Regions from separate parts of the Bacillus jepli genome, predicted to be linked through region 2. Evidence: predicted binding sites of a transcription regulator. Region 2 holds the regulator's gene; each other region holds the start of a gene.
What was found. The regulator Rex, encoded in region 2, represses fermentation and respiration genes when NADH is low (regulators of the CRP and FNR family bind a similar motif). The targets are predictions, from matches to a motif close to TTGTGAAATATTTCACAA.
Positions count from the first base shown of each region.

Region 1: a site for Rex is predicted at 3,413-3,430, ahead of ABC371_RS21580 (DUF2249 domain-containing protein). Genes of this name have one in related genera too.
Region 3: a site for Rex is predicted at 4,616-4,633, ahead of ABC371_RS02760 (cytochrome c oxidase subunit 2A). Genes of this name have one in related genera too.

Region 1 is NZ_JBDFMO010000001.1:4,228,116-4,235,334, reverse strand. It holds gene yjfP (esterase) at 1-714, shown strand, start outside; gene ABC371_RS21600 (metal-sulfur cluster assembly factor) at 763-1,071, opposite strand; gene ABC371_RS21595 (metal-sulfur cluster assembly factor) at 1,336-1,635, opposite strand; gene ABC371_RS21590 (hypothetical protein) at 1,650-2,891, opposite strand; gene ABC371_RS21585 (DUF2249 domain-containing protein) at 2,906-3,112, opposite strand; gene ABC371_RS21580 (DUF2249 domain-containing protein) at 3,112-3,351, opposite strand; gene ABC371_RS21575 (Crp/Fnr family transcriptional regulator) at 3,484-4,173, opposite strand; gene ABC371_RS21570 (hypothetical protein) at 4,335-4,472, opposite strand; partial or broken gene ABC371_RS24715 (IS110 family RNA-guided transposase) at 4,776-6,017, shown strand; gene ABC371_RS21555 (DUF2249 domain-containing protein) at 6,322-6,552, shown strand; gene ABC371_RS21550 (molybdenum cofactor guanylyltransferase) at 6,698-7,219, shown strand, end outside.
Region 2 is NZ_JBDFMO010000001.1:750,775-757,993, reverse strand. It holds gene tsaB (tRNA (adenosine(37)-N6)-threonylcarbamoyltransferase complex dimerization subunit type 1 TsaB) at 1-96, shown strand, start outside; gene rimI (ribosomal protein S18-alanine N-acetyltransferase) at 99-566, shown strand; gene tsaD (tRNA (adenosine(37)-N6)-threonylcarbamoyltransferase complex transferase subunit TsaD) at 559-1,575, shown strand; gene ABC371_RS03775 (ABC transporter ATP-binding protein) at 1,840-3,774, opposite strand; gene moaC (cyclic pyranopterin monophosphate synthase MoaC) at 3,909-4,400, shown strand; gene ABC371_RS03765 (redox-sensing transcriptional repressor Rex) at 4,403-5,044, shown strand; gene ABC371_RS03760 (twin-arginine translocase TatA/TatE family subunit) at 5,080-5,271, shown strand; gene tatC (twin-arginine translocase subunit TatC) at 5,288-6,037, shown strand; gene ABC371_RS03750 (YdiK family protein) at 6,077-6,286, opposite strand; gene ABC371_RS03745 (CPBP family intramembrane glutamic endopeptidase) at 6,291-7,028, opposite strand.
Region 3 is NZ_JBDFMO010000001.1:555,820-563,038, reverse strand. It holds gene ABC371_RS02780 (IS256 family transposase) at 82-1,251, opposite strand; gene ABC371_RS02775 (phytoene desaturase family protein) at 1,617-2,861, shown strand; gene ABC371_RS02770 (RNA polymerase sigma-70 factor) at 2,878-3,762, shown strand; gene ABC371_RS02765 (SAM-dependent methyltransferase) at 3,792-4,397, shown strand; gene ABC371_RS02760 (cytochrome c oxidase subunit 2A) at 4,693-4,842, shown strand; gene ABC371_RS02755 (cytochrome c oxidase subunit II) at 4,854-5,321, shown strand; gene ABC371_RS02750 (cbb3-type cytochrome c oxidase subunit I) at 5,336-7,027, shown strand; gene ABC371_RS02745 (SCO family protein) at 7,121-7,219, shown strand, end outside.

The sequences.
Region 1 (7,219 bases), 3.5 Mb from region 2:
CAAAATCAATTAAAAAACGAAAATGCTCCGCTCATTCTGTTCGTTCACGGATTTGGTAGTGCAAAAGAACATAATTTACACTATGCATATCTTTATGCAGAAGAAGGATTTCGTGTAGTTTTACCTGAAGCAGAATATCATGGAGAGAGAGACAAGGGTCTTGAAGAACTTGATATGAATTTTAAATTCTGGGATATTGTCATCAATGAGATCAAGGAACTTCAAAGGATCAAGGACGAACTTGTTGAAAAAGGCTTAGTTGATGAGACAAGAATTGGTGTTGCGGGAACTTCAATGGGGGGAATTGTGACACTTGGAGCATTGACTCAATATCCATGGATTAAGACCGCGGTAAGCCTCATGGGGAGCCCCTATTACGAGGAATTCTGTCGTGGACAAATTGAGGAATTGAAGCGACATGACATTGAACTTCCTTTCACAGATGCTGAATTAGAAGAAAAATATGCTGAATTAAGGAAATATGATTTAAGCTTACAACCAGAAAAATTAAATGGAAGACCATTGTTTTTCTGGCATGGCGAAAAAGACAAAATGGTACCATTCAAATATACGTATGAATTTTACCAAGAAATTAAACCATTATATGAAGGGAAAGCGGAAGACCTATCCTTTATTGGTGATGCACGTGCTGATCACAAAGTTACCAGAGAAGGTCTTCTCGCATCAGTAGACTGGTTTAAAAAACATTTATAAAATAGAAGAACGTGTCGAGGTTTATCGACACGTTCTTTTTTTATCAACTTATCTTATTCCTAATGCAATCTTTGCATAACGACTCATCATGTCTTTGTTCCAAGGTGGATTCCAAACGATGTTCACATCTACGTCCTTGACTTCGGGTAATTCTGTGAGGACACGTTTAACGTCCATTGCAATTGTGCCAGCAAGTGGGCAACCCATTGATGTTAAAGTCATTGTAACTTGCGCTACGTCTGCATCATTCATATCCACATCATAAACAAGTCCTAAGTTAACAATATCAATTCCTAGCTCAGGGTCCACAACCTGCTCAAGTGCACCCATAATATTTTCTTTTAAAGCTTCATCCATTTAATAACTCTCCTTTCGAGAAATAGCTTATTTAAGAGTTGTCTAGCTCCAGGCGTCATCGGCTCGAGGTCATAAGCCAATCGCTTCTGAAGGTAAAAAACACCTTCTGTCAGCGCTCGTCTTATGCTTGACTTGCACAGGAAGTGCTGACATCGACGTTCGCCACAGGACGTGGCGGTATTTAGTCGATGTTCTGCTACCAAGGCGCCTTGCGCTTTTCTTAAGTATAACGAAACAAGCGTAGAATGTGAAATTGAACGCTTCCTAACCACGCAATTGCTTCATGGCGGCTTCTGACATGCGTTCAGGTGACCATGCAGGATGCCAAACCATTAATACCTCGACATCATTTATCTCTTCAAGATAAGCAACTGCATGCTTTACACCGCTTGTAATACTGTCATGAAGGGGACAGCCAGGTGTAGTTAGTGTCATTTCAATATAGACATTGTTATTTTCTTTAATATCTATTTTATATATAAGTCCTAAATCGACAACATTAATATTTAATTCAGGATCAATTACTTGTTTTAATTGTTCGATTATTTGCTCTCTTAATTCCATTTTTGTTCTCCCCTTTACTTAAAAAGTACCTTCATAATGCTATAACTGAAAAATAAAGTTGAAGCGAGTACTAGGCTTTGGCCAATCGAGAAAATAAGCAATTGCCCAAACGCTATCGATAAAACGACGATAAGACAACCAGTAACAAAGCCAGAAAAAATCGGGATAGCCAATTTTTCATCAATCATTTGTTTTAAAGTCGGTACATCCCTTTTTCCAATAAGCTTACTGTACCTGTGTGTCCACCAAAGAAAAGGAATTATTTTATATAAATAGCCAAGAATGCTGTTTGCAATCCACAATAAGAGGTAAAGAAATATAAGAACACCATACATGTCATAATACCCTGGTAGGAATGAAAGGATCATTCCGGAAAAGTGAATCACTAAGCCAAATCCTATTGCAATTAATGAAAATGTAAATGGTTTATCCAGCTTTTTCTTTAATCGCACTTTGATAATCGTTGAAATGTGGTATGAAAAATGAGCGAATCCGGCGAACAGTATGCTCATACCTATCTGCAATAACATGTTTTTCTCAGTTATAAAGCTGCTAATAGTGACAAGAAGACCCATTCCATACACGATATAGACCCATCTCGCAGGTTTCATTGAAAAGCCATGTGCTAATGAAAACATGGGGACCATTTTGTAAGAAAAACCAAAAATTAAGAATGTAAACCATCCTGCAATTCCAAGCAAAATATGACTTTTTAATACAGCAAGATGATTTAGATTTGCGATTCCTGCTCCAAGATTGACGATTAACAGAATTCCAAGTGTGATTGTAAGTAATAAGCATACTAGAGCACTACCAACAAATACGGTTAGAATATTCTTCTTGGCTTGCTTATTTATTGTCATAAACATTTGGACGAGAAACAGTACTATACCAGTAACAGCAAGTGATCCTGTAAAAATTGACAAAGTGGGTGAGAAGGAAAGGGTTATTCCAAAACCACCAAAACCTATAGCTGTTACCCAAAATTGAACAAACCCAAATTTTTCACTCCATATTGGAGTTAAAAAGGCTACAGGTACAAGCTGGTACATGGCTCCCATCGCAACCATTAAGGCCCATCCTAAAATCAATAAATGGGCAGCGGATAGAAGGGGAAATGTTCGAAAATTTCCACCAATGACCACATGTCCATTAAATAACAGGATTACCTGGGAGACGACTAAGGCTACAACACTAAAGATAATAAAGGAAAGCGGCAGCCTTATATCTGTTTCATTTGATAATTGAGGCATCATTTGCAAGCAGCTCCTTATTTCGTAATCTCAATTTGAAAGCCGCCATCGGGATGTGGTTCCGTCGTATGTTTGTAGCCTAATTCATCTAGCTGTTCATACAAGAACATAGGTCGGCGATCATTGATAATTGTCAAAGTGTCGCCTTTATTTAATTTTTCGAGGGCTTTCAATGTCCTCATCATCGGAGTAGGAGGCTCAAGACCTCGATTATCTAATTGCATTACTTGTCACCTCTTTTTGTAAAGGTAACCTTCCAATGTTTTTTATCAATTTGTTCTGCTTCATTTGAAAATCCTTTAGCTTTTAATATTGGAAATAAAGGAGTCGGTTTAAAAGGTGCGTGTAAAACGAAGATATCGCCATCCTGTAAAGGTTTAACCGCCTCCATAATCTTTTGAAAAGGCTCAATTTTATTTTTAAGATCTTCTCTAACATCTACTTCTACAACTTTGGAATCCATATTTGATTTCCCCCTTATATAACGGTTATAAGTTAATGATAATCATTTTCAATGAAAATCGATGTGACCTGAATCACAAGTATTACAAAATATTTAGTGAAATCAAAGACAAAGAATCCCTTCATGTGAGCTCTAAAAAATCTCATCATGCAGCTTCATATGATCCAATAGGTAATATCCATCAGGACTTATGTCTACGATATGTTTCTTCTTCAATACTGAAATGGTCCGACTTACAGATTCTCGCGTTGTGCCAATCATGTTGGCAAGCTCACGATTTGTAAATTGAGTAGTAAGCTTAAAGCGATTGTCTATCTTTTCTCCGTTGCTTCGGCATAAACGAAGTAACAACATAATAATTTGTTCTTGTGTATTTAATAGAATTTGTTCCTCCAGTCGCTTTTGAAGGTCGATGATTTTTTCACCTAATACTTTAAAAATTTTAATGCATAGCTCGGGGTTTTTTATCAATATTTCTTCAAATCGATCAATGGGGGTGAAAATAATGTTTGATTCCTCGATTACTTCGGCATGCGCTGGATACCCACCTTGTCGAAAAAATCCAGCATGTGGAAACATTTCCCCTGCTTCAAGTACAGATACAATCTGTTCTTTCCCGTGCATATCAGATTTGTAAATTTTTACCTTTCCGGATTGAATGAAAAACACACGATCAAGAGGATCGTCTTGCATGAAAATAAACATTTTTTGTTTATATAAACGTGACTGTGAAATTTCAACAATTGGATCAAGTTCTTCCGAGGTTAATTCTCGGAACAAGGGAACTCCTTTCAATTGTTCACGAATGGATGGTATCCCCATCTTGCTGCTCACTCCTTATTTGATTTACATTACCTAAGGCAACTCTTTATTAAGTGTAGCAATCCTCGTTTTTAAGACTGTGATTTACATCATAGGTAGTGAGAAACAAAATCAATGTTCATAAAAAAGACACAAAAAAAGCTAGGAGAGTTTCCCCTAACTTAGTCATCTTGGTTTTCTTCTGCACAATCAAAGCAAAGTATGCCTTTTTTATCTTCTAAAACAACCCCATTAATAAATCCATCTAAACAGTAAATTTCTTTTTCACAATCCTTACATATACCAACAAATTCTTTCATCTTTATATCCATTCCTTTCGCTCTGCTCAAGGCACAAAACGTAATGAAACAAGTTTACCTTGAGCGTTATTTTGGCAATTCTGTAGCCATAGGGATTTCAATTAACTACAAATCACGCGGAGGTGAGTGGGCTGCTTCAGTTGTGGAGTGACCGCATCTTTATATGTGTAGATTGCCTTTCCAAGCACAAATAAGTGTGACTTCGAGCACGCAGACTTATCTTTGTATAACCATTACTCGTTTATTGCTGGGCAATCAGTCAATGTTGTCTATCCCTATAAATCTGTTAAAGGAGTTATCCCTATGGCTTTAAAAACTGTTTATCCTATTTGTTGTGGAATTGATGTCCACAAAACCTTTGTTGTGGCTTGTGTTGCCTCAACTGATAAAGGAGTTACAACATACAAACGCCGTCGCTTTTCGACCTATACAAAAGGATTGATTGAGCTGTCACAATGGCTTTGTGAAAACAAATGTAAAGATGTCTGTATGGAATCTACCGGGAAATACTGGATTCCCGTATTTAATGTACTTGAAGATTCCTGCAACATCACTTTGGCGCATCCTAAATACGTCAAGGCTATCCGTGGTAAAAAAACAGACAAAAAGGATGCCAAATGGATTGCTGATTTATTTAAGCACGACCTTGTAGCTGGAAGCTTCATGCCTCCACTTACGATTAGACAACTTCGTGACCTTATGCGTTATCGTTTTAAACTGACTAACTTTATGTCGAGCGAAAAGAATCGTCTTCAAAATAGTTAAACTGTGTCAAATATCCAGCATGGACATGTTGTTACAGATACCTTCGGCAAAAGCTCCATGAACATCATTGACAAGCTTCTTGAAAATCCTTTAGAAACATCTTTTGACATTGAACCTTTAATCCATGGCTCCCTGAAGAAAAAACTTCCTGATCTGGAGCTCGCCATTGACGGATATATTACTCCCGAACAGGCTGAAAAACTAAAGGTTATAAAACAACACTATGAAGACCTTGGGTCCCGGAAGGATGACCTTGAAAAAATTATTCTTTCTCTTGCCGCGTCCTACACAGAAGAAATCAATTTGATCTTAACTGTTCCGTCCTTCAAGAACATCTTTTCCGCCATTGCAGTGGTTTCAGAAATCGGTGTTAATATGGACGTGTTTCCGACAGCTAAGCATTTGTGTTCCTGGGCAGGACTTACACCCACAAATAATGAGAGTGCCGGCAAGAAAAAGTCAGTAAGAATTTCGAGAGCTGGCTGCTACATAAAGCCCCTTTTAGTACAGTGTGCTACAGCTGTAGTTAAAAGTGAAAAACATCCCGAAATTCGAAACCGTTACTTAAAACTTAAGAAACGACGTGGTCACAAACGAGCAATTATTGCAATTGCACGAATGCTTTTAACAGCTATCTACAATATTCTCAAAAAGAAAGAAGCATATAACGCTGAATTATATAGAAAATCGGATGTTCTTCCAGTAACCCGTGAAATCACGGTAGAACAAGCCATCTTACTAGCTAAAAACCACGGCTATAAAGTGTTAGAAGCTTCTTAAAGCTAAAGTATTTAATTCGATCAAAAATTTTTAAAAGTCGTCATAAGATGGCTTATTTGTCGTGCTCTAAATTAGAATAGTGGTCAAACGTAGTTTTTTCAGACTTTCACCCCGTTTATTCTTTTAGACCCACATTTCATGAGGTATGACAAGATGTTTACGTGGCATTTTAAGATTTTTTTTCATTATCGCATATTTTTCTAGAGATATGATTAAAAACATACGTACATAGTGATAAGATTCACTACAATTACAGAAAAGACTCGATACAATGAACCCATAAAACAAAAGGAGGAATGTAAAAATGGTATTTGCAGCGAAAGTAAATGCTCCAGATTACGCACCGAAGGATAAGCACCCAACAATTTTTAGAACATTTGATAGTTTACAGTCAGGTGAAATCATGGAGCTTACAAATGACCATGATCCACGACCACTCCAATATCAATTCATGATGGAACGCGGTAATGAATTCACCTGGGAATACCTTGAACAAGGTCCAGATGTATGGCGCGTTGCAATCGGTAAAAAATAAAAAACAATCAAAGATTCAATATTTATAAAGATGTAGGCAAAATCAATTTACGATGTGCCTACATCTTTTTATCAATAAAAAGTTTTATTTGGAAGACTGTTCCATTCGTGCTACTATGATGAAAAAAGTAAAAGGATGTTTCTACATGAACAAATCAAAAATCACAGGTATCCTTTTAGCTGGTGGAGAGTCAAGGAGATTTGGGAGCCCTAAAGCGTTTGCCAAACTTCATCGTAAATTCTTTTATGAATATGCTATCGAGGCATTGGAAGGAAATGTGGGAAAGCTTATTATTGTAAGTCATCCCGCATTAGTAGAGCAATTTCAAGACCAAACTTCAGTAGAAGTTATTCAGGATTTACCTGAATATAAAGGGAACGGACCGCTTGCTGGTATGTTCACAGCCATGCAAAAAGAACAGTCAGATTGGTATATAGTCTTACCTTGTGATACCCCTTTTGTGACTGATGTACTTGTGAAACAGCTAATCACTTATACCAATGACCAAAGTATTGATGCTATTGTTCCGGTTATCAATGATCGACAACAGCCGTTAATCGCTGTTTACCATCGTAGGGTTGCAAAGAGAATAGAGGAACTGCTAAAAATTCAACAGTATAAAATGAGCCATTTATTAGACGCTTGCAACGTTAAATTCGTAACCAAT
Region 2 (7,219 bases):
TTGAAGAAAGAGCCAGTGGATGTTCATACATTTGTGCCAAATTATATTCGCTTAGCTGAAGCCGAGGCGAATTGGTTAGGGAAGAGGCAGGGGTAAGCATGGAAGATACCATTAATCAACAGATACTGTTTCGTTTCATGACGTTAAATGATATTGATGATGTCATGAAGGTTGAGACATCAGCATTTACCGTCCCTTGGAAGAGAGAAGCATTTTATAATGAATTAGTTCATAATCAGTTTGCCAAGTATATTGTGATGACTGATAACGGCCAAGTTATTGGGTATTGTGGGATGTGGCTTATTTTAGATGAATGTCATATTACCAATATTGCAGTGCTGCCAGAATATCGTGGAAAAAAGCTTGGGGAAGCATTATTAATGCAGGCTAAGCTTTTAGCGATGCAGCATCAGGCAGTTTCGATGACGCTTGAGGTGAGAGTGTCCAATCATATTGCCCAAAATCTCTATAAAAAGCTAGGCTTTAAGCCTGGTGGAATTCGAAAAAATTACTATACGGACAATAATGAAGATGCACTAGTAATGTGGGTGAATTTAAATGAGTGATAATCAATTAATTATGGGAATTGAAACAAGCTGTGATGAAACGGCTGTTTCGATTGTCAAAAACGGGCGGGAAATTTTATCAAATGTGGTAGCATCTCAAATTGAAAGCCATAAACGCTTCGGTGGGGTTGTGCCAGAAATAGCATCAAGACATCATGTTGAGGCGATCACACTTGTGATTGAAGAAGCGTTGAAGCAGGCTGATGTGGCTTTTGAGGATATTGATGGAATTGCTGTAACAGAAGGACCTGGCTTAGTAGGTGCTTTACTAATAGGGGTTAATGCGGCAAAAGCAGTAGCATTTGCCCACGATATTCCCCTTCTAGGAGTTCATCATATTGCGGGTCATATTTACGCAAACCGCTTAGTGGAGGAGCTCGAGTTTCCATTATTAGCGTTGGTTGTGTCTGGTGGACATACGGAGCTTGTATATATGGAGGAGCATGCATCCTTTAAGGTCATCGGGGAAACAAGGGATGATGCTGCTGGAGAGGCGTATGATAAGGTGGCAAGAACACTTAGTCTTCCTTATCCAGGTGGGCCTCATATTGATCGTCTTGCGCATGAGGGAACAGCGACGATTGATTTACCAAGAGCATGGCTAGAAGAGGATTCATACGATTTTAGTTTTAGTGGGTTAAAATCAGCTGTCATAAATGCTCTCCACAATGCGGAGCAGCGTGGGGAAAAGATTGATCCAAAGAATCTAGCAGCAAGCTTCCAGGAAAGTGTCATTGATGTATTAGTGACAAAAACAGTAAAGGCAGCGAAACAGTATCAAGTTAAACAAGTTTTATTAGCTGGGGGAGTTGCGGCAAACAAAGGATTGCGAGCAGCTTTAGAGGAAGCATTTTTGGAAAAGCCAGAAGTGAAGCTCATTATTCCGCCACTTTCGCTTTGTACAGACAATGCGGCAATGATTGCGGCAGTTGGCAGTGTCTTGTATGAAAAAGGGAAACGTTCATCATATGCATTAAATGCAAATCCTGGGTTAGATATTGAAAAGTAGTCAAAAAGTCCTCTTTAGATAAGAGGATTTTTTGTTGATAAATTATCCACAAACTCACAGGTTATGTGGAAAACTAGAAAAATACACTGAAATAACTAATATGCAATTGTGGACATTTTATGTGGATAACCCTGTTGATGGATGTGAATAATGTGGATAAGTCGGTGTATAACTTGATTATTGTGGAAAAAGAATTAAAAAATCCCCATCCAAACTCTTCGTTTAGATGGGGATAACTTATTTTTTGCAGATAGGTGAAAAGGTCTAACCACTTATTTCGTGAAGGGATTCCCATTCTTCCATTAGGGCTTCAAGCTTAGCTGAGATTATCTCGTTCTCTTCATTAATGCGTTGAACTTCCTCATGATTTTGGTAAACTTCAGGATCACAAAGAAGCTGTTCATTTTCTTCCGTTTTTTCTTCAAGAGAGGATATCTCCAATTCAATTTCTTCAATTCTCCGCTTACGTTGGCGTTCTAGCTTCTTTAATTCCTTTTCTTGTTCATAGGACGTTTTTTCTTGAACCACTTCTCGTTTATCCGCTTTTTTCTCTTGCGTTTCAAGTTTCGCCAATTCTTCCATTTCGAATTTTTTTTCAAGGTAATAGTCATAATCACCGAGGTACTCTGTGAGTCCTTCTGGCGATAACTCAAAAACCTTCGTTGCAATCCGGTTAATAAAGTATCGGTCATGAGAGACAAAAAGGATGGTCCCAGGATAATCAATTAGCGCATTTTCAAGTACTTCCTTACTATCAAGATCAAGATGGTTTGTTGGCTCGTCAAGAATAAGGAAGTTCGACTTTTCCATCATCAGCTTTGCAAGAGCGAGTCTCGCTTTTTCGCCACCACTTAGTGTAGACACGGTTTTTAACACATCATCCCCTGAAAATAGGAAATTTCCAAGAACTGTACGGATTTCTTTTTCAGGTTTAAGCGGATATTCATCCCATAATTCGTTTAACACCCGTTTATTTGAGGTGAGGTCTGCTTGTTGTTGGTCATAGTAGCCAATCGTTACATGTGAACCGAAACGAATCGTTCCATCGACATGCTCAAGCTTATCGATAACGGCTTTTAGCAGGGTCGATTTCCCGATCCCGTTAGGTCCCACTAACGCAATACTATCTTCACGATAAATATTGAAATTGATATTTTTGATAATAGGCTTGTCTTTTTCATAGGAAACAGAGATGTCTTTTGCACTTAACACATCATTTCCACTTTGTCTTTCAATTTCGAAACGGAAGGAAGCAGATTTTTCATCACCCGATGGTCTGTCCATAAGCTCCATTCGATCAAGCTGTTTTCGTCTACTTTGAGCGCGTTTCGTTGTTGAAGCTCTGACTAGGTTTTTCGCGATGAAGTCTTTTAGTTTTTCGACTTCTTCCTGTTGTTTTTCATATCTTTTCAAATCAAGTTCATAGTTTTCAGCCTTTAATTTTAAATAGTTGCTGTAGTTTCCGACATATTTCGTGCTTGTGTGTCTTGAAATTTCATAGACCTGGTTGACTACTTTATCAAGGAAGTAACGGTCATGGGATACGATTAAGAGCGCTCCTGGATAGCCTTGGAGATATTGTTCAAGCCAGGTAAGCGTGCTGATATCGAGGTGGTTTGTCGGCTCGTCCAGAATCAATAAATCAGGCTTGGAAAGTAATAATTTACAAAGGGCTAGGCGTGTCTTTTGACCACCGCTCAAGCTAGATATTTTTGTTTCGTAGTATTCTTCTGTAAAATGAAACCCGTGTAGAATGGAACGAATATCAGCTTCATATTGATAGCCACCCTGTTCTTTAAAGTCGACCTGGAGCTGATCGTATTCTTCAAGGAGTTTTTGATAGTCAGCTGGATTTTCAAAAACGGAGGGGTCCCCCATTTTTACTTCAAGGTTTCGTAAGTCTTTTTCTAGTTTCTGTAAGGGTGCAAAGACGGTAAGCATTTCTTGCCAAATGGTAAGCGTTGATTCAAGTCCAGTGTCCTGTGCGAGATAATCGATTGTGACACTTTTCGGCTTAATGATTTCACCGCCATCATGTGACATCTGTCCTGCAATAATTTTTAATAGAGTCGATTTTCCGGCACCATTTCGACCAACAATGGCAATGCGGTCGCGAGTTTGTACTTCTAATTTTATATTGGATAAAATAAGATCAGCAGCAAAATATTTTTTGAGCTGATTTACTTGTAGTAAAATCATGCTATTTCACCTCTTGTTTCTAACAACAGTGTATCTTATATTATCTTAATAGAGCAACTGCAATGATAATGTTCACAGATGTTACAAAGACAGATGTGGTAAAATAGTGTATAGTTTATGGGAGGGTTCGATATATGTCATCATTTACCCATTTTAATGAGCAGGGTCGTGCAAGAATGGTCGACATTACAGAGAAATCTGATACTGTTCGTACAGCGATTGCAAAATCAAGTATTACTGTAAATAAATTGATTTATGAGCAAATCATAAATAATGAGGTTAGCAAGGGAGATGTTCTTGCTGTTTCTCAGGTTGCCGGTATTATGGCAGCTAAAAAAACATCAGAGTTAATTCCGATGTGCCATCCGTTAGCATTAAAGGGCGTCGATATCAGCTTTAATTGGACGACCCAAGATGATTATATTTTACATATTACCGTATCAGTTAAAACAAAGGGTAGTACCGGCGTAGAGATGGAAGCCCTTACGGCCGCATCGGTTTGTGCGTTAACTGTATATGATATGTGTAAAGCAGTTGATAAAGGGATGGTGATTGGGCCAACCTATTTAGCTGAAAAAACAGGTGGAAAAAACGGTGATTTTAAAAGGCCAGTAGCGGGGGAATAAACATGAATTTGGAACAGTCAAAAATACCACAAGCAACTGCCAAAAGGCTGCCACTTTATTATCGGTTTTTAAAAAACCTGCATGCCTCGGGGAAGCAGAGGGTATCGTCTGCAGAGCTAAGTGATGCGGTCAAGGTTGATTCCGCCACGATTAGGCGAGATTTTTCCTATTTTGGGGCATTGGGAAAAAAAGGGTATGGCTATAATGTGAATTATTTATTATCCTTTTTTAGTAAGACCCTTGATCAGGATGAATTAACAAAGGTTACGTTAATAGGTGTCGGTAATTTAGGTACCGCATTTTTACATTATAATTTCTCAAAAAATAATAATACAAAAATTGAGCTTGCGTTTGATGTGGATTATAATAAGGTAGGTAGTAGTATTGGTGGAGTCAAGGTATACCATTTAGATGATCTTGAAAAAGAATTGCCTGATGATGTCACGGTTGCTATTTTAACAGTTCCCGTTGGCGCAGCACAGGCGATTACGGATCGCCTCGTAAATAAGGGGATCAAAGGTATCCTTAATTTCACACCAGCAAGAATCAATGTGCCTGAACATATACGTGTTCACCATATTGACTTAGCTGTTGAATTACAAGCACTTGTTTACTTTTTAAAGCATTATTCGAATGAAGAATAGAAATATATTTTACACTTGTTGGGAGGTGACTTACTGTGGGAAGTCTTGGATTTGGTAGTATCCTATTGATTGTATTTGCAGCGTTACTTATTTTTGGACCGAAGAAGTTACCTCAATTAGGAAGAGCAGCAGGTAATACTTTGCGTGAATTCAAAAACGCAACAAAAGGTTTAGCAGATGATGACGATGATGATGTAAAAAAGAATGAAACTCCTGATGTGAAGTAATGATAGGATGAGTCATATGAACGAAAAAGAAATGTCCGTCTACGATCATATTGGTGAGCTACGAAAACGACTGATTTATGTAGTCGTTTTCTTCTTCATTGTTGCATTAGGAAGCTTTTTTCTCGCAGAGCCGGTCATTCTTTACTTGCAAAATGCGGAGGAAGCAAAAGAACTGACAATGAATGCTTTCCGTATGACAGATCCAATTAAAATTTATATGCAATTTGCTTTTATCATTGCGCTCGTTATCTCCTCTCCTTTTTTACTCTATCAGCTATGGGCGTTCATCAGTCCAGGTTTGTATGAAAAGGAAAGAAAGGTAACCTTGAGTTATATTCCGATTTCAGTAGTCTTATTTTTAGTAGGGGTGTCATTTTCCTACTTTATTCTATTCCCATTTGTTGTGAATTTTATGACGAGGTTAGCAGCCCGCCTTGATATTAACCAGGTAATCGGGATTAATGAGTATTTTCAATTCCTGTTACAGTTGACCTTACCGTTTGGCTTTTTGTTTCAATTGCCGGTAGTCGTCATGTTTCTCACAAGACTCGGTATTGTCACACCGATGTTCTTATCGAAAATACGAAAATATGCGTATTTTATTCTATTAGTAATTGGAGGGCTAATTACGCCTCCTGAAATAATCTCTCATTTAATGGTTACTGTGCCGTTATTCGGATTATATGAAATCAGTATTCTTGTATCAAGAAGTGCCTACAGAAAGGTACTCAAAGCGGAAATGATGGCAGCAAATAGTATGGAATAAACAAAAGTCCAGAAAATAGAAATAACCTCCGGATGGAGGTTATTTTTTTTCCTTTGTCACTTTTTTTATTTTGAAGTGCAGGGTAAACATTCTGATTGCCACACCAAAGTCGAAGGTTGCGACAACGGCTAGAAGGATTGTGGAAAAGTTCCAGACTGTCTCCGTTGCACTATTAATTGCAATATAAGTAAATAAAATTCCCATTAATGCGTAAATGATGCCCAAGGCAAAAGGTGAAGTTCTTCGCATAAAATTAAAAGCCTCCAATAAATGTCTGTTGCAGCTTCTCGGCTTGCTTCATGATCCTTTCTATATCATCTGCAAAAACTGTCTGTACCACTACAACAAAAGTATTCATCGCCACATGTGCAAAAATTGGTACAATAATTCGTTTTGTTTGTACATAGAGGAATGCAAAGGTAAAGCCCATTGCCGTATAGATAAGGATATGAGTGAAATCCATATGTACAACCGCAAAAATTAATGAACTAATTAAGCCAGAGATGAAAAAGTTGAATTTTTTATATAAAGAACCAAAGATAATTTGGCGGAAAATAATCTCTTCAAGAATTGGACCAATCACCGAAACAACAATGACTAGCAATGGCAAAGATTTTACCAGTGTCAAAATTTCTTGGGTGTTCTCAGAGCCTGGCTCAATGCCAAATAAATGAATTTCAATATTTGCCGCAACCACCTGGGCTGTCATGGCCATAAAAATACCTGCAATCGCCCATCCAATTGCCTCACCTTTAGAGGAACGTCGTAAGTTCTGATGTCTCTCTCTCATATCTTGCCTTAATAAAAATAAAACAATCGGAAGTGCAGCGACAAAACTAATAACAGTCCAAAGTGCAATAATTGTATTTGTAGCAGTGGCTGGATCTAAGTTTTTTCCAACACCTAAAGATAGTAAAAGCGGAATCCCTAAAATCCCAGAGAACTGCATGACGATGTACGTTAATATGACATACCAATATCTAGCTTTCATGAAAATCTCCTTTTTATAGACGGAATGATTGAAAATTGTCCACCTTTTGTATTGTAACATATATTCATTTCTTTCCTTTAGTATAATGCAAATTCGAAATTTCATTGAAAGAAAATAAATTGTTGGTTTATTTTTCCTGTTTGTAACATAGGATAGGTAGGGTGGACAAATTATGCATGTGAAAATGAATC
Region 3 (7,219 bases), 190 kb from region 2:
ATTTGTGTTAAGGGATTGATTTGTATTGGTTGGAAGGGGGTACCCCCTTCCAACCAATACAAATTTCGCGCGCTTCGCGCTCTATCTCTTTTTGATAGGTAGTTTTTTCATCAATTGTTTCTCTTCGTAGTCCATTAATACAGCTCCAATTAGGCGAAAGGCAGATTGAGTGTTAGGAAAAATTCTTATGACTCTTTCTCTTCGCCGGACTTCTTGGTTCAATCGTTCCAATGAATTTGTACTGTGTATATAAGGATGATATGGAGCTGGCTCGTTTAAATATTGGATGGCATCTTCGAAGCCTTCTTCTAAAATTTGTATTGCTTTTTTAAGTTTAGAATTTTCCTGATAGCTTTTTATAAACTCATCCTTAAATGTGCAGGCGTCTTCTCTTGTCACAGCTCCGAAAATTCTTTTTATATCAAAGATTACCTGTGCCATGTTCTTCTTTGGAAGATCCCCCAAAATATTGCGTTTAAAATGGACAGTGCATCTTTGCCAAGAGGTTCCGATGAATTCGCGTTGAATAGCCTTTTTTAATCCTTCATGAGCATCTGATATTACTAGCTTTGGTGATTGTAATCCACGTGATTTTAAATCTTTGAAAAAACCTTGCCATGCATCAAAATTTTCTACATGATCTACTTTTAGACCAATAACCTCTCTTTGATGTTTTTCATTTATAGCAGTAGCAATATAAACTGCTTTCGACACTACCCGGTGATGTTCGCGGACCTTGATGTACATGGCATCAGCGAAAATATACGGATAGTACATGACATTTAATGGTCGATTTGCCCATTGATTCACGATAGGCTCCAGTTTCTCTGTAAGAGATGAGACGAAGGACTTCGATACATTTTCACCACAGAGCTGCTTTACAACCTTAGTTACGTTTCCGGTTGATACCCCGTTTATCACCATTTCTAACATAGAAAGAACGAAAGCTTTGTCACATCGTTCATACTTTTCAAATATGGATGGAGAAAAGTCGCCTTCACGTGTACGAGGAACACGTAAAGTAATTCGTCCATTAGCTAGTAGTAAATCACGCTCATAATATCCATTACGATAATCACGACGGGTAACAGTCCGTTCATAAGCTTCTGCCTGTAGGTATTCATCACGTTCTTTTTCCATTAATTCATTAAGTACTAAAACTATGGAAGCTTTAACAACTGCTTCGATATTAGAATTCATAACAGCATCTTTTAAATTGTCCAAATTAAGGGTAAACTGAAGTTGAGTCAAGATTAATTCCTCCTTATGTTTTCGTCGCTGATAACATTGTGGCCAAATGGAATTAATTTGACTCATTTTCTTTTTACACAATTATACGGACTTAATCTTCTAGAGTGCTGTCAATTTCCTAATAAAAGGAAAACGCACACCCTAAAACATTTCTAGAGCACCACCAATCTCCTATATAAAGGAAAATGTCTACCTCCAATTGTCACAAGATTCTCCTGTTACTTACATTAACCGAGTGAATAACCACAAGAAATTCAATCACATCCCATCCCAAAAACCAAAACATTCGAAAGGCAAATTCAGATGTCACAAAAACTGACCATCAATCGTCTTGATTATAAAGAAAACAGTGGGAGTGAATATTTATGCAAATTGAAGAAAAAACGTGGGATTGTGTCATTATTGGTGGTGGGATCGCTGGGCTGACTGCTTCCATCTACTTAGCGCGGGCTGGAAAGTCTGTGTTAGTCTTAGAAAAATCAAAAACACTTGGTGGGAGAGGGCGAACAACGAATAAAGTGGATTCATATTTAAACTTTGGTCCACATGCGTTGTATTCGAAAGGGAAATCAATAGAAATCTTAAATGAACTGGGCATTGAAATAGATGGAGGCATCGTCCCAACGAAAGGAAAGATCCTTCATAATGACGAAATTTATGATCTTCCAGCCACAGCTATTAGTCTCTTAACAAGCCCATTATTAAATTGGAAAGCTAAGAAAGAGCTGTTTTCTTTTTTCATTAAATATAAGAAAATAGATACAAGTAGAATTAAAAATATACCATTACGTCAGTGGCTGCAGCATAAGATGAAGAATGAAATGGCCAGGCAACTCATTTTAATGCTATCCCGTTTAGCTACGTATTCGAATGAACCAGAACTGATAAGTGCTGGTACAGCCCTAAAACAGCTTCAATTAGGAAACGCAATTTACTTACATTACGGCTGGCAAAGTATGATAAATGCTTTGGAAAAAACGGCAACCGAAGTAGGAGTCCATTTTCGAACAAACCAAAATGTTAAAAAGGTTGATGGCTCATTTCCACAATTCACAGTGCACACAAACGACGAAACGATTACTACCCACCATGTACTATCAACTTCAACTCCTCATGAAACAGCCAAAATGTTTTCAGAACATGAAAACACTCCTGATATAAAAAATAGCATTCCTGTTCAAGTAGCCTGTATGGACCTTGTTTTATCAAGATTACCAAACCCTCAAATTGATTTTGCGCTGGGGTTAGAAGACCCGTTTTATTTTTCAAATCATTCCAGAATAGCGAAATTAAGTGAACGAGACTACCATGTTGTTCATGTTATGAAATATACAAACACTGATGAGAATACAGAAAGAGAACTATACGATTTTATGGATAAAGTCCAGCCGGGCTGGAAGGAGTATGTTGTCTTTAAACGATATCTTCCTAGAATGACCGTTTCAAATGGTTTAGCTTTAGCCAATCAAAGCAAAAGACCATCACCAAAAGTTGACCAAATACCTGGGTTTTATATTGCGGGGGACTGGGTAGGAGATGGAATGCTTGTAGATGCTTCGTTTCAAAGTGCTAGGAAAGCTGCTCAATTAATCCTTGAAAACACACGATAAAAGGTGGTTTGCTAAAATGCTGGATGAACTGTTTTATCAGCAACATAAGCCTCTCTTGTTTTCGATTGCCTATCGAATGACAGGCACGATTACAGAGTCTGAGGATATTATCCACGATGTTTTACTAGATTTTGAGAGGACTGATCATTACAAAATCGAGAATACAAAAGCCTATCTTTGTAAAATGGTGACCAATCGCTCCATTGATTATTTAAAATCAGCCCGAAAGCAAAGAGAGGTATATGTAGGACCGTGGCTACCTGAACCACTCATCATCTATGATGTTGATCCGATGCATGCCGTTTTATTGCAAGACAATCTTTCGTATGCGCTTCTATCTTTAATGGAACAACTTAGCCCGGTTGAACGAGCGGTGTTTGTGTTGAGAGAAGCATTTGGATATGAATATGATGACATTGCTTCTATTATTGAGAAAGAGGTAGCGAACTGTAGAAAAATTATTAGTAGAGCAAAGAAAAAACTAGATTATAGGGATGACGTAGAAGATTTGCATGTCAATCAGGAGAAACTGCAGCAGTTGGTTCAATCTTTTCTACTTGCTGCTACAACAGGAAATATGGAGAACTTGCTTAGTATGCTCGCTAATGACAGCGTCCTCTATTCAGATGGTGGAGGTAAGGTCAAGGCTGCAGTAGTACCTATCAAAACGAAAGAACGAGTTGCCAACTTTATTTTAGGGCTCATTCGAAAGTTTGGACAGGATGCTCAATTGGAGATCGAATTAGTAAACGTCAATAGACAAATCGGCATATTGATCAAAAGAAATCAACAACCAGAAAATGTGGTATGCTTTGAAATAGAAAACAATCAAATTACACAAATCTTTTCCATTCGCAATCCTGAAAAACTAACATATGCCATAAGTGGATATCAATTTTAATTAGCAAACAACGTTGTAAGGAGACTACCATGGAAGATCAGTATTTCGATGCACTTTTACATGTAAAAACAAGTGGGGGACAAAAGGGGTTTAGTTCATCTGTACATTATTATCGCTATGAGCCGACACCGTATGAAGGACTGGCTGCTTTGTTTGAACACTATCAATTAAAAGAAACAGATCGGGTTGTTGATTTTGGTTGCGGAAAGGGACGGCTGCTTTTTTATATTCATCATCTATTTGAGGCAACTGTTGTTGGAGTGGAGATTGACAAAAGCTTATATCACGATGCCGTTCAAAATCGAGACCGTTATGCCAAGAGGTCAGGTATCCGCAAAGAAGAGATTGAAATTCATCATTGTGCCGCACAGGATTATGAAATTCATCCACTCGATAATCGATTTTACTTTTTTAATCCTTTTTCCATTCAGGTTTTTAAGCATACGATTTCCAATATTCTACGTTCCTATGAGAAGGATCCACGTGGAATAGAGGTTATTCTTTATTATGGATCTACGGATTACACCTATTTTTTGGAGAATAATACTCCATTTCAGATAAAGAAAGAGATTATCATTCCAGAGTTATTTGAAAAAAACACATACGAGAGATTCATGGTTTATCAACTAGGATAGGCAGCTTCCATTAAAGGGGAGTTGCCTGTTTTTATGTAAAAATCTGTATGTTCACCAATTTGTCATTTTTGATTTTGAATGAACAATAAAGGGAGGGAATAGTTTCTGAAAACCAGTAATGGTGAGCGATTTTTGAATTTAAAGAATGTTTTTAAGGACGGAAAAAAGCCTGTTTTTTCGTCCTTTTTTTTATGGGTGTATTAAAAATAACACTTTAAGTGTGATTCAGTTCACAACATTGAGAATGGTTCCTAATTATGATGTAAGTAAGAAGAACATAAGGAGGTTGAGTTGGATGGGAGCTTCAAAAGTTAACCAAAACAAAAAGGCAGACGGGGGATACCAAGGTCGTTTAGTTGGGACTTGGATTTCAGTCGGTGTTGTTGGAGCAGTCATTCTTTTTACGTATATAGTACTATTCGGCCTATTCATGTCTAGATTCTAGGAGGGGTAAAAATGAAAATGCATCTTGATGAAAAAATATGGCTTACAATCAGTTTCGGTATGATCATGGCATTCATGCTTATCACTGGCTACCAAACCTTTGCATTAGAAATGGGACCGCCAAGTCATATGGAAACAATCGATCCTCAGAAAGTTGACGAAACAGCACCATTTGACAAACCAGGTGTATATCAAATTGGTGAAAACGAATATGAAGTAGTGATGACATTAGAAGTATTCGCCTTTAATCCAGGAAACATTGAAGTACCAGCAGGTTCAAAGGTTCACTTTACGATGACATCAAAAGATGTTGTTCACGGATTCGAAGTCGCAGGTACAAACTTAAATGCAATGGTAATGCCAGGACAAATTCAGAAAATCACTCAAACGTTTGATGAACCTGGTGAGTATTTAGTTCTATGTAACGAGTATTGTGGTGCAGGTCACCAATTAATGGCTACTACAATTACAGTGAAATAAAGGAGGGGAGACCATTGGCAACTATATTAAATAACTCAGATTTGACCTTTAAAGAAAAGGCAAACAAGGTTTTAGGTGTAAATCCACAGGACGCAAAAATCTCAAAATCCTATTTATCAGTAGCATTTATCGCATTATTATTAGGTGGACTTTTAGGATTAGTACAAGGTTTAAACCGTGCAGGTCTTCTAGAATTGCCAAGTTGGCTTAACTATTATCAAGTACTAACAGCACACGGTTTATTATTAGTAGTGGTAATGTCTGCATTCTTTACAATCGGTTACTTCTACGCTGGTCTATCACATGAATTAGGTGGATTGCTACCTAAGGTGAGAAAAATGGCGTGGGTTGGTTTCTGGACGAAGATCGTTGGTATCGTACTAGTAGTTATACCAGTCTTAATGAATGAAGCGTCTGTTATGTACACATTCTATCCACCAATGGCGGCACACCCTGTATTCTATATCGGGTTAGCATTAGTGGTGGTTGGTATTTGGATCTTAGCAGCTGGAGCTTTTATGCAAGTGGCAAACTGGAGAAAGAATCATAAAGGTCAACATTTACCAATCCTTTCTTTCTTTGCAACAGGTGTATTTATTCTATTAGTCGGAGCAACAGCATTTGTCGCAGTTGAAGTATTATTCTTGATTCTACCATGGTCACTTGGATGGGTAGACACAATTAACGTAATGGTTTCTCGTACATTATTCTGGGCTTTTGGACATACAGCAGTTAACATCTGGTATTTAACAGCAGTATCAGCATGGTATGTAATCGTACCAAAAATTATTGGCGGAAAACGTTGGAGTGACACACTCACTCGTGTAGTTGTTATCGCATTAGTTATCATGAACATTACCGGTGGATTCCACCATCAAATCATTGACCCAGGAATTAACTTATCAGTAAAATTCCTACACGTATTCATGAGTTTGGCTATCGGTTTCCCATCATTAATGACGGCATGGGCAATGTTTGCAGTATTTGAGCGTACAGGTAGAGCAAAAGGTGGAAAAGGCGCATTAGGATGGTTCAAGAAATTACCTTGGGGCGATGTTCGCTTCTTATCCCCATTCATCGCGATGGCAGCCTTCATCCCAGCTGGTGCAGGTGGTATTGCTCAAACAACAAACCAACTTGACCAAGTCGTTCACAACACAATGTGGGTCGTAGGACACTTCCACTTAACACTAGGTATGTCAGTCGTAATGACTTTCTTTGGAATTAGTTACTGGTTAATCCCACATATTTCAGGTCGTGTAATGACAAAAGGAATGAATAAATTAGGTGTTGTTCAAACCATCATTTGGACAATTGGTATGATTTTAATGTCAGGCTCAATGCATACAGTTGGATTACTCGGTTCACCACGTAGAACATCTTTCTCAGACTACTTTGGTAGTGCGCAGGCTGCAGGCTGGGAACCATTTATGATGGTTGTTGGTATCGGGGCAACCTTATTATTAGTCGCAGTAATCATCCAAGTATATGCAGCATTTAACATGATGTTCTTTGCACCAAAAGGGGTAACAGAATTCCCAATCGCCGAAGTAGAAGAAAATGCTTCAAAAACTCCAGTTTGGACAGAGCGTTGGGGATTATGGGTAGTGCTAATGATTCTCGTCATCGCAATGGCATATGTACTACCACTAACCGATATGATTGTAAATGCACCTCCAGGATCACCACCATTTAAGACTTGGTAAGCCTGAGGTAACGCACAAATAGAAAGAGGTAGCGAAAACAACGGCTATCTCTTTCTATAATTAAAGGAAAAATAGAAATAGGATGTGATCTTCGTGATCAAAAAAAATCGGAAGACATTCGCTTGTATTTTCATATTATTATTTGGATGTGTACTATTCTATACGGGAACCGATGGATTTCAGGCATTTACT